Regions from separate parts of the Pseudomonas sp. LBUM1647 genome, predicted to be linked through region 1. Evidence: riboswitches for the same ligand, from Rfam matches in the RefSeq annotation. Region 1 holds a riboswitch; the other holds the start of a gene.
What was found. A riboswitch is a leader RNA that binds a small molecule or an ion and turns the genes downstream of it on or off. The one in region 1 is predicted to bind cobalamin.
Positions count from the first base shown of each region.

Region 1 (4,386 bases):
CGGGAATGATTTCAAACGGGATGTCGAGTTCGCGCAGGTAGCGAATCTGCTCGCCAATCGCGCCATAAAGACTCGGATCGCCGGAGTGCACCCGGGCCACGTCCTGGCCCTTGGCATGGGCAGTCTTGAACAGTTCGATGATCTGTTCCAGGTGCAGTTCGGCGCTGTTGACCACCTGTTCGGCGCGATGGCCTTCCAGTACGGCGGCGGGCACCAGGGAGCCGGCATAGATGATCACCGGGCAGCTGCGAATCAGCCGTTGGCCTTTGACGGTGATCAGTTCCGGGTCGCCGGGACCTGCGCCAATGAAGTAGACAGTCATCGTCGGTTCCTGTGAGAAAAAGGGGCTGGGCAAGGCTTCAGATGAAGATTGCTCATGATCAAAGACGGGGATTATCGGGGATTTTAGGCGGCGCCGGCCAATGCCAAGGTGGCCTGGGCATATTTTTGTCGTGAAATCAGTAATTTTGCCGGTGCCTGGGCCAGGTGTTCAGCCAGGGCCAGGGCGGCACTTTCCGCGACGCCGTAGCAGCCGGTGCGTTCGAACGCGATGTCCGAGCGATGGCTGAGTTGCGGTTGATAGCCGGCCAGTTGTTCGCTGCTGAAGTACATCAGTGGGAGTGCGAGTTGTTCGGCTAATTCGATCAAGCCCGGTTCTTCGCGCTTCAGGTCGATGCTGGCCAGGGCCTTGATCTGGTGAAGTTCGATTTTATGAGCCTGTAACGCCTGATCGAGCAGCGCCCGCAGCGTGCTGACGGGGCAGCCGCGCTGGCAGCCCAGGCCGACCACTAAAGTCGGCGCTGCGCTGACATCAGTCATGCGTGGTATTGACCATCGCTTTTGCGGCGGAACAACCAGGCACTGATCAGGCCCAGGGCCAGCCAGAATGCCACGTTGGTCAGCTGCGAAGCGATTTTGAACTGAGCTTCCAGGGCTTCCGGAGCCAGCATCGAGTGGACTTCCGGTTGTGGTGCGCCGATCACGTGAGGAACGGCCAGAATTGCCACGCCGAGCACTTTCATCAGCCAGTGACGGCTGAACACGATCAATGCGATGCCGACCGCGGTGGAGGCAGCCGTGCCTATCCACCACATCTGCCGTTGCGCCAAATCAGCGGCGGCAGTGCCCGGCAGCTCAGGCGGCAGACCGAGGGTCGGTGCCAGCACGAACGTCGCGTAACCGGCCAGGCCCCAAAGCAGGCCTTGGGAGGTTTTGGTCGGTGCGCGCAAGGTGTAAAGACCGGCCAGCATCAGCGCGAAACCGACCGCTACCACCAGGTTGCCGCCGGTAGTGGACAGCACGCGCTGCCAGCCATCTTCCGGTTCCCAGGCTTCGGCGTCGTGGGTGTGAGCGGCGACAGCACCCGCGGCGTGTTCGTGGACTTCAACAGCAGCCGGCTCGGATTTTTCGTAAGTCTCGGCCTGCAAAATCAGCGGAGCCACCCAGAAACTTTGTAGCAGGGTCAGCAAAAGGGCGGCCAGCAGCCCGGTGAAACCTGCGGTTTGCGCGATACGCTTGATCATGTCGGCAGGTCTCAATGACACGGGAATGCAGAGCTGTGGCGGGTATCGTGAGCGGCGTTGTGCACCGCTTCGATGTGCGAGAAACCGGCGAAATACACAAGGCATGCGCCAAGGATCGACGCGCACACGGCGGCGGTCAGGCGTTGAGTCAGGGTATTGGTGGTGCTGGCTGTCGTGTGGCCGGTGCTGCTGATGATCGACATGGCGCTTCCCTCTGGTCTGTCAGCGGGTGATATAGAGCGCATGGAAGACCCCTGCGAGTCGGGCACGCAGAGGTTCAAACAGCGCCCGCCCACCGCGGGTTTGTTATTCAGTGATCGTAATGGTCACTTTGTGTTGCGGGCCGGTCTCCGGGCTCACGAGGGGCGCTGGCTTTCGCCTTGACCTGCAAGCATCACCTTCCCATGCCGAACTGCTGGCACAGTGGATCTGACGCTTCGCTCGCTTACCGTTGCGGGGGCAGCACCGGACTGACATGACTTTAGAGTAAAGCACATGATTCACCGGTTTCCCGTTTCACCCTGTGAAGGGCACCCGTAACAAGGCGTGTAGGAGAGCATGGGCGGGGGTTGGGCGTCAATTGGCATGGGTTCTCATCTCGATACCTAGGTGGATACCTGTGGTGAGGGGATTATTGTGGCGAGGGGATTTATCCCCGTTGGGCTGCGAAGCGGCCCCTGCATTCTTTCAGCCACACCGAGTTGTCAGAATCTACGACGGCTTCGCCGCCGGACGGGGATAAATCCCCTCGCCACAGGCAAGCCCCCTCACCACAGGTATCGCAATCAACTTGCGGACATTGACCCGCCCCCACACGATGCGTAGCCTTGCGCTTTCGAGGTTCTTCGGCGTTTGCCGAAGCTAAGAAGGGAACGCGGTCGATGCCGCGGCTGCCCCCGCAACTGTGAACGGTGATGTTCGCTGCCACGCCACTGCAAACCCTGTGCAACGGGTTCGCGGGAAGGCGCAGCGAATGCCAGGCCCACAAGCCTGGCACACCGTCAGCCAGGAGACCTGCCTCGACACAGATTCTCACTACAACCGGGCGGGGTGATCCGGTGGCGAACTCTTCCGCGCGCGCATCCGTCGCAGCGATTGTCGTCCCGTATGCCCGCCACCTTGCCAAAGGGCATCCGATGAAAACACTGGCCAAACTCCCCGTCACCATCGTTACCGGCTTCCTCGGCTCGGGCAAAACCACGTTGCTGCGGCACATGCTCGACAACGCTCAGGGCCGCCGCATTGCGGTGATCGTCAACGAGTTCGGCGAGCTGGGCATCGACGGCGAAATCCTCAAACAGTGCTCCATAGGTTGCACTGAAGAAGAAGCCAACGGCCGCGTCTACGAACTGGCCAACGGCTGCCTGTGCTGCACCGTTCAAGAAGAGTTCTTTCCGGTGATGCGCGAATTGGTCGCCCGTCGCGGCGACCTCGACCACATCCTCATCGAAACCTCGGGCCTGGCCCTGCCAAAACCGCTGGTGCAAGCCTTCCAGTGGCCGGAAATCCGTAGCGCCTGCACCGTTGACGCGGTCATCACCGTGGTCGACAGCCCAGCGGTCGCCGCCGGCACCTTCGCGGCTTTCCCGGACCAGGTCGATGCCCAGCGCAAACTCGACCCGAACCTGGACCACGAATCGCCGCTGCACGAACTGTTCGCCGACCAACTGGCCAGTGCCGACCTGGTGATCCTCAACAAGGCCGACCTGATCAGCCCTGAAGACCTGGCCCGTGTACGCCTTGAAGTCGCAGAAGAACTGCCGCCAGCGGTGAAAGTCATCGAAGCCAGCAGCGGTCGCGTGCCACTGGACGTGCTGATCGGCCTCGGCGCCGGCTCTGAAGAACACATCGACAGCCGTCACAGCCATCACGATCACCACCATGAAGGCGAAGACGATCACGACCACGATGCCTTCGACTCCATCTCCATCGAACTGCCGCAAGCCGACGAAAGCCTGCTGCTGGACGCGTTGACTCAACTGGTGGTCCAGCACGGCATCCTTCGCGTCAAAGGTTTCGCGGCGATTCCGAACAAGCCGATGCGCTTGCTGATCCAGGGCGTGGGCACACGTTTCGACAAGCACTTCGACCGTCAGTGGGGCGCCGACGAAGCGCGTACCACGCGCCTGGTATTGATCGGTCAGGAGCTGGACGCCACTCTGCTTGAAGCGCAATTGCGCGCTGCGCTCAGCGTTTAAGCCATGCACCTGCTCAGGACCCAGCCCGGCGGTTTCGTGTCGGATGACAACATTGCCGACCTTGGACAAACCCCCGCCGAACTGGTGATCCTCTGCAGCGGCGACTCAAGCCTCGCGCTGCTCGCCGAAGCGGCGCAGCAGTTGCCCGACGATTACCCGAGTGTGCGCCTGGCCAATCCGATGCAGGTGCAGAATCACGCGTCGGTCGACTTGTATGTCGACGAAGTGCTGCGCCATGCCAAGGTGATTCTGATATCGCTCCACGGTGGCATCGCCTATTGGCGTTACGGCGTCGAGCGTCTGGTGGAGTTGTCACAGCGCGGCGTGCAGCTGATTCTGGTGCCCGGCGATGACCGCCCGGACCCGGAACTCAGCGAGCTGAGCACGGTGGGCGCGGAAGACCGCGATCGGCTCTGGCAGTTTCTGCGTCAGGGCGGCATGGGCAATGCCCTGGATTTTTTTCGCTGCCTCGCCAATCGTTGGCTGGACCGCGACTACGCCTGGGCCGAGCCGCAAACCCTGCCACGCACGGCGATTTACCACCCGCAAAAAAGCCCCGCTGAACTGAAGGATTGGCAAGCCGACTGGCAGGCCGATCAACCGGTGGCAGCGGTGCTGTTTTACCGCTCGCATTTGCAGGCGGCGAACACCGGTTTCATCGATAT
Region 1 is NZ_CP166809.1:3,972,338-3,976,723, reverse strand. It holds gene cobM (precorrin-4 C(11)-methyltransferase) at 1-322, opposite strand, end outside; gene ACA059_RS18070 (cobalamin biosynthesis protein) at 406-819, opposite strand; gene ACA059_RS18065 (CbtA family protein) at 816-1,523, opposite strand; gene ACA059_RS18060 (CbtB domain-containing protein) at 1,535-1,726, opposite strand; cobalamin riboswitch at 1,848-2,076, opposite strand; cobalamin riboswitch at 2,345-2,559, shown strand; gene cobW (cobalamin biosynthesis protein CobW) at 2,660-3,721, shown strand; gene cobN (cobaltochelatase subunit CobN) at 3,725-4,386, shown strand, end outside.

Region 2 (4,386 bases), 1.1 Mb from region 1:
GTTGGAGCCTACCGTGACGTACAGCTTGCTACCGTCCTTGCTGGCGATGACGTTTTTGGTCCAGTGGTGATTCAGCGTGCCGCCCGGCAGGTCGATCACCTTCATCGGCTCTGACTTGATCGCCGTCTCGCCGTTTTCGTAGTGGAAGCGCAGCAAGCGGTCCGTGTCGGCGACGTACAGGTCATTGCCGACCAGGGTCATGCCAAAGGGTGAGTTGAGGTTTTCCAGGAACACCGTGCGGGTTTCAGCGATGCCGTCGTGGTCCTTGTCCCGCAGCAGCGTGATGCGGTTCGGGCTCGGTACGCTGGCGCCGGCACGGCCCATGACTTTGCCCATGACCCAACCACGAACGCCTTTGCCGTCATCGGGTTTGGGTGGTGCGTTGGTTTCGGCCACCAGCACGTCGCCATTGGGCAACACGTAAAGCCAGCGCGGGTGATCGAGGCCTTCGGCAAATGCCGCCACCTGAGTCCCTGTCGCGGCGATGGGTTTCGCACCGTCCGGCCAGCCGATCGCCGGGGCGATGTTCACCGTCGGGATCAGGGTCTTGTTCGGTTCTGGCAGCTTGGGTGACGGGCCGGTGCCGTCGGAGACTTGCAGGCTGGAGGTTTCACCACAGGCGGCGAGCCCTCCGGCGAGCGCGATGACGAGAACGAGCTGAGGCTTGCGCATGCTGATCTTCCCTATGAATGCATTGACCTAATCAATAGAGAAGCGCAGGTGCGCGATGGTTCAACCGGTCAGCCGCGGGCTTCTTTGAACAGCACGGCTATGCCGGGGTGATAGTTGCCGGCTTCGTTGCGCAACTTGCGATAGGCATAGGGGAAGTACCAGGCTACCGCGCAGGTGTGTTCCTTTTGCAGGTCGTCGACCATGTCCTGGAGTTCTTCCGGAGTAGCGCTTTGTTGGGCTTTTTGCGGTGCAACGAACAGGCAGCCGAGTTTCAGGTCGCTGGCGTAGCTGATGCGCTTGGCGTCGCTGGTGATGTCTTGCAAAGCTTGAGTCAGGTTCAGGCTGTTGACGCGTGGCCAGCGTTGAGTGGCTTGAAGGTACGCGCGCTCTTCGCTGGTCGCGATAAACAGGTCGGCGCGGCCATTGCGTTCGCCTTCTTCAGTCTGTTTACGGGTCGGTGTTTGTTGCAGCGTAACCATTTCCGCCATCCAGGCCGCGGCGGAAAGCAGGCTCAGGTTGGCTTTTTCGTCGAACCAGTAAGGCGTGTCGTTATCGCCGCGCACGGCGTTGTAGCGGTCGATACAGTCAAACCAGCGTTCCAGCACCGGGCGCAGGAATTCCAGCTTCGGATTGCTGATGATCATGCCTTGCATATGGCTCACCCTTGTTATTGTGTTGTGAGTTTATGGCTCTTTGATATCACTGCTGAGAGTGTGGCACAAGATTGGCGTCAGATAATTGATCGACGGCAGTTATTCGCTCGCAGGCCGCCCGTCTTCAATTGACGCTCCATCCCCAACCCTCTAACCTTCGCGGCTTGTTTCAGGTGCTCTGTGACCTTGGTCGACAGAGTGAAACAGGGAAGCCGGTGAGTGACTATCTTCAAGCGACGAAGAGTCATGATCCCGGCGCTGCCCCCGCAACGGTAAATGAGTGAAGGCTGCGCCTTGAGCCACTGTGTCGTATGACATGGGAAGGCGCGCAGTCAGGCCAACGCCGCTCATGAGCCCGGAGACCGGCCTGATCCATCCAGCGGCATCACGGTGGGCGATGCCAGGCTTCTTGCCGTCTATTCTTGTGCCTGCCCGCCGTTATCCAGCCTCAACGGAGAGCTCCCCCATGACTGATACCCCCGATCGTGACGAACGTCATCTGGCGCGCATGCTGCGCAAAAAAGCCGTGATCGATGAACGCATCGCCAATTCGCCGAATGAATGCGGCCTGCTGCTGGTGCTGACCGGCAACGGCAAAGGCAAAAGCAGCTCGGCCTTCGGCATGCTCGCCCGGTCCATGGGCCACGGCATGCAGTGTGGCGTGGTGCAGTTCATTAAAGGGCGCAGCAGCACCGGCGAAGAACTGTTCTTCCGGCGCTTCCCGGAGCAGGTGCGTTTTCATGTGATGGGCGAGGGCTTCACCTGGGAAACCCAGGATCGCCAGCGTGATATCGCCGCCGCTGAAGCCGCGTGGGCGGTGTCCCGCGAATTGCTGCGTGATCCGTCGATCGGCCTGGTGGTGCTGGATGAATTGAACATTGCGCTCAAGCACGGTTATCTGGATCTCGATCAAGTGCTCAGCGACTTGCAGGCCCGTCCGCCGATGCAGCACGTGGTGGTCACCGGTCGTGGCGCCAAGCCGGAGATGATCGAACTGGCCGATACCGTCACCGAAATGGGCGTGATCAAGCACGCGTTCCAGGCCGGGATCAAAGCGCAAAAAGGCGTCGAATTGTGAGTCAACCACGTCATTGCCCGGCGGTATTGATTGCCGCGCCGGCTTCCGGTCAGGGCAAGACCACCGTCACCGCCGCGCTGGCCCGTTTGCATCGCAATCAAGGACGCAAGGTTCGCGTGTTCAAATGCGGCCCGGATTTTCTCGACCCGATGATTCTCGAGCGCGCCAGCGGTGCGCCGGTGTATCAACTGGACATGTGGATGGTCGGCGAGCAGGAAAGTCGTCGTCTGTTGTGGGAAGCCGCCGGCGAAGCCGATCTGATCCTCATCGAAGGCGTCATGGGTCTGTTCGACGGTACGCCGTCCAGCGCTGATCTGGCGCGACACTTCGGTGTGCCGGTGCTCGGTGTGATCGACGGCACTGCCATGGCCCAGACCTTTGGCGCACTGGCCCTGGGGCTGGCGCGTTATCAGCCGGACTTGCCGTTTGCCGGTGTGTTGGCCAACCGCGTCGGCACCCTGCGTCACGCGCAATTACTGGAAGGCAGCCTCACTGAAGGTTTGCGCTGGTACGGCGCTTTGTCCCGGGAAACCGGGATCGAATTGCCGAGTCGCCATTTGGGTCTGGTTCAGGCCAGTGAGTTGAACGATCTCGATCTGCGCCTCGATGCGGCGGCCGATGCACTGGCCAGCAGTTGCGAGGTCGCGCTGCCACCAGCGGTGGAATTCGCCGCTCCTGATGTGATCGCTGTCGAGCCTCTGTTGGCCGGCGTTCGAATTGCCGTGGCCCGTGACGAAGCGTTCGCCTTCACCTACGGCGCGAGCCTGGATTTGCTGCGAGCCATGGGCGCCGAGTTGCTGTTTTTCTCGCCGATCCGTGACACGCAATTGCCGGAGGCAGACAGTCTTTATCTGCCGGGTGGTTATCCCGAATTGCACCATGTGGCGCTGTCACAGAACACCACGATGCTGGCCGCCATTCGCGCTCACCATGCGGCGGGTAAACCGTTGTTGGCCGAGTGCGGTGGCATGCTTTATTTGCTCGATTCTTTGACGGATGTCGAAGGTACTCGTGCTGAACTGGTCGGCTTGCTGGCCGGTGATGCGGTGATGCAAAAGCGTCTGGCCGCGCTGGCATTGCAAGCGGTGGAGTTGCCGGAAGGTTCGTTGCGCGGCCACACCTATCACCACTCGCTGACCAGCACCGAGCTTGAGCCGATTGCTCGTGGCCTGAGCCCTAACGGTGGGCGAGGGGCAGAGGCGGTTTATCGTGAAGGGCGGATGACCGCGTCCTACGTGCACTTTTACTTCCCCTCCAATCCATCGGCGGTTGCCGCGCTATTTGCGCCTGACCAAAACCCTGTGGGAGCGAGCTTGCTCGCGAAGAGGCCATGACCGACAACGCATTTTCCGAGGCCGAACGCGAAGCAGTTTATCGAGCCATCGGCGAACGCCGCGACATGCGTCATTTCAGCGGCGGCACCGTCGAGCCCGAGTTGCTGCGGCGCCTGCTCGAAGCCGCTCATCAGGCGCCGAGTGTCGGCCTGATGCAGCCCTGGCGGTTCATCCGCATCAGCGATCGAGCCCTGCGCGGCAAGATCCAGTCACTGGTGGAAGAAGAACGCATCCGCACCGCCGAAGCCCTCGGCGAGCGCACCGACGAATTCATGAAGCTCAAAGTCGAAGGCATCAACGACTGCGCTGAGGTGCTGGTCGCTGCGCTGATGGACGATCGCGAGCGTCATATCTTCGGCCGCCGCACGATGCCGGAAATGGATATGGCCTCGTTGTCCTGCGCGATCCAGAACCTCTGGCTGGCCTCCCGCGCTGAAGGGTTGGGCATGGGCTGGGTCTCGCTGTTCGAGCCGCAAGCGCTGGCCGACCTGCTGGGTTTACCCGCCGGAGCCAAGCCCTTGGCCGTTCTTTGCCTGGGGCCGGTCAAGGAATTCTATCCGGCGCCGATGCTGGTACTCGAAGGCTGGGCGCAGGCGCGTCCGCTCAGTGAGTTGCTGTATGAAAATTATTGGGGAGTGAGTCAATGAGT
Region 2 is NZ_CP166809.1:5,031,330-5,035,715, reverse strand. It holds gene ACA059_RS23075 (PQQ-dependent sugar dehydrogenase) at 1-672, opposite strand, end outside; gene ACA059_RS23070 (hypothetical protein) at 741-1,325, opposite strand; cobalamin riboswitch at 1,480-1,710, shown strand; gene cobO (cob(I)yrinic acid a,c-diamide adenosyltransferase) at 1,792-2,403, shown strand; gene ACA059_RS23060 (cobyrinic acid a,c-diamide synthase CobB) at 2,400-3,737, shown strand; gene bluB (5,6-dimethylbenzimidazole synthase) at 3,734-4,384, shown strand; gene cbiB (adenosylcobinamide-phosphate synthase CbiB) at 4,381-4,386, shown strand, end outside.
Region 2: another riboswitch for cobalamin. It lies ahead of cobO (cob(I)yrinic acid a,c-diamide adenosyltransferase); the one in region 1 lies ahead of ACA059_RS18060 (CbtB domain-containing protein).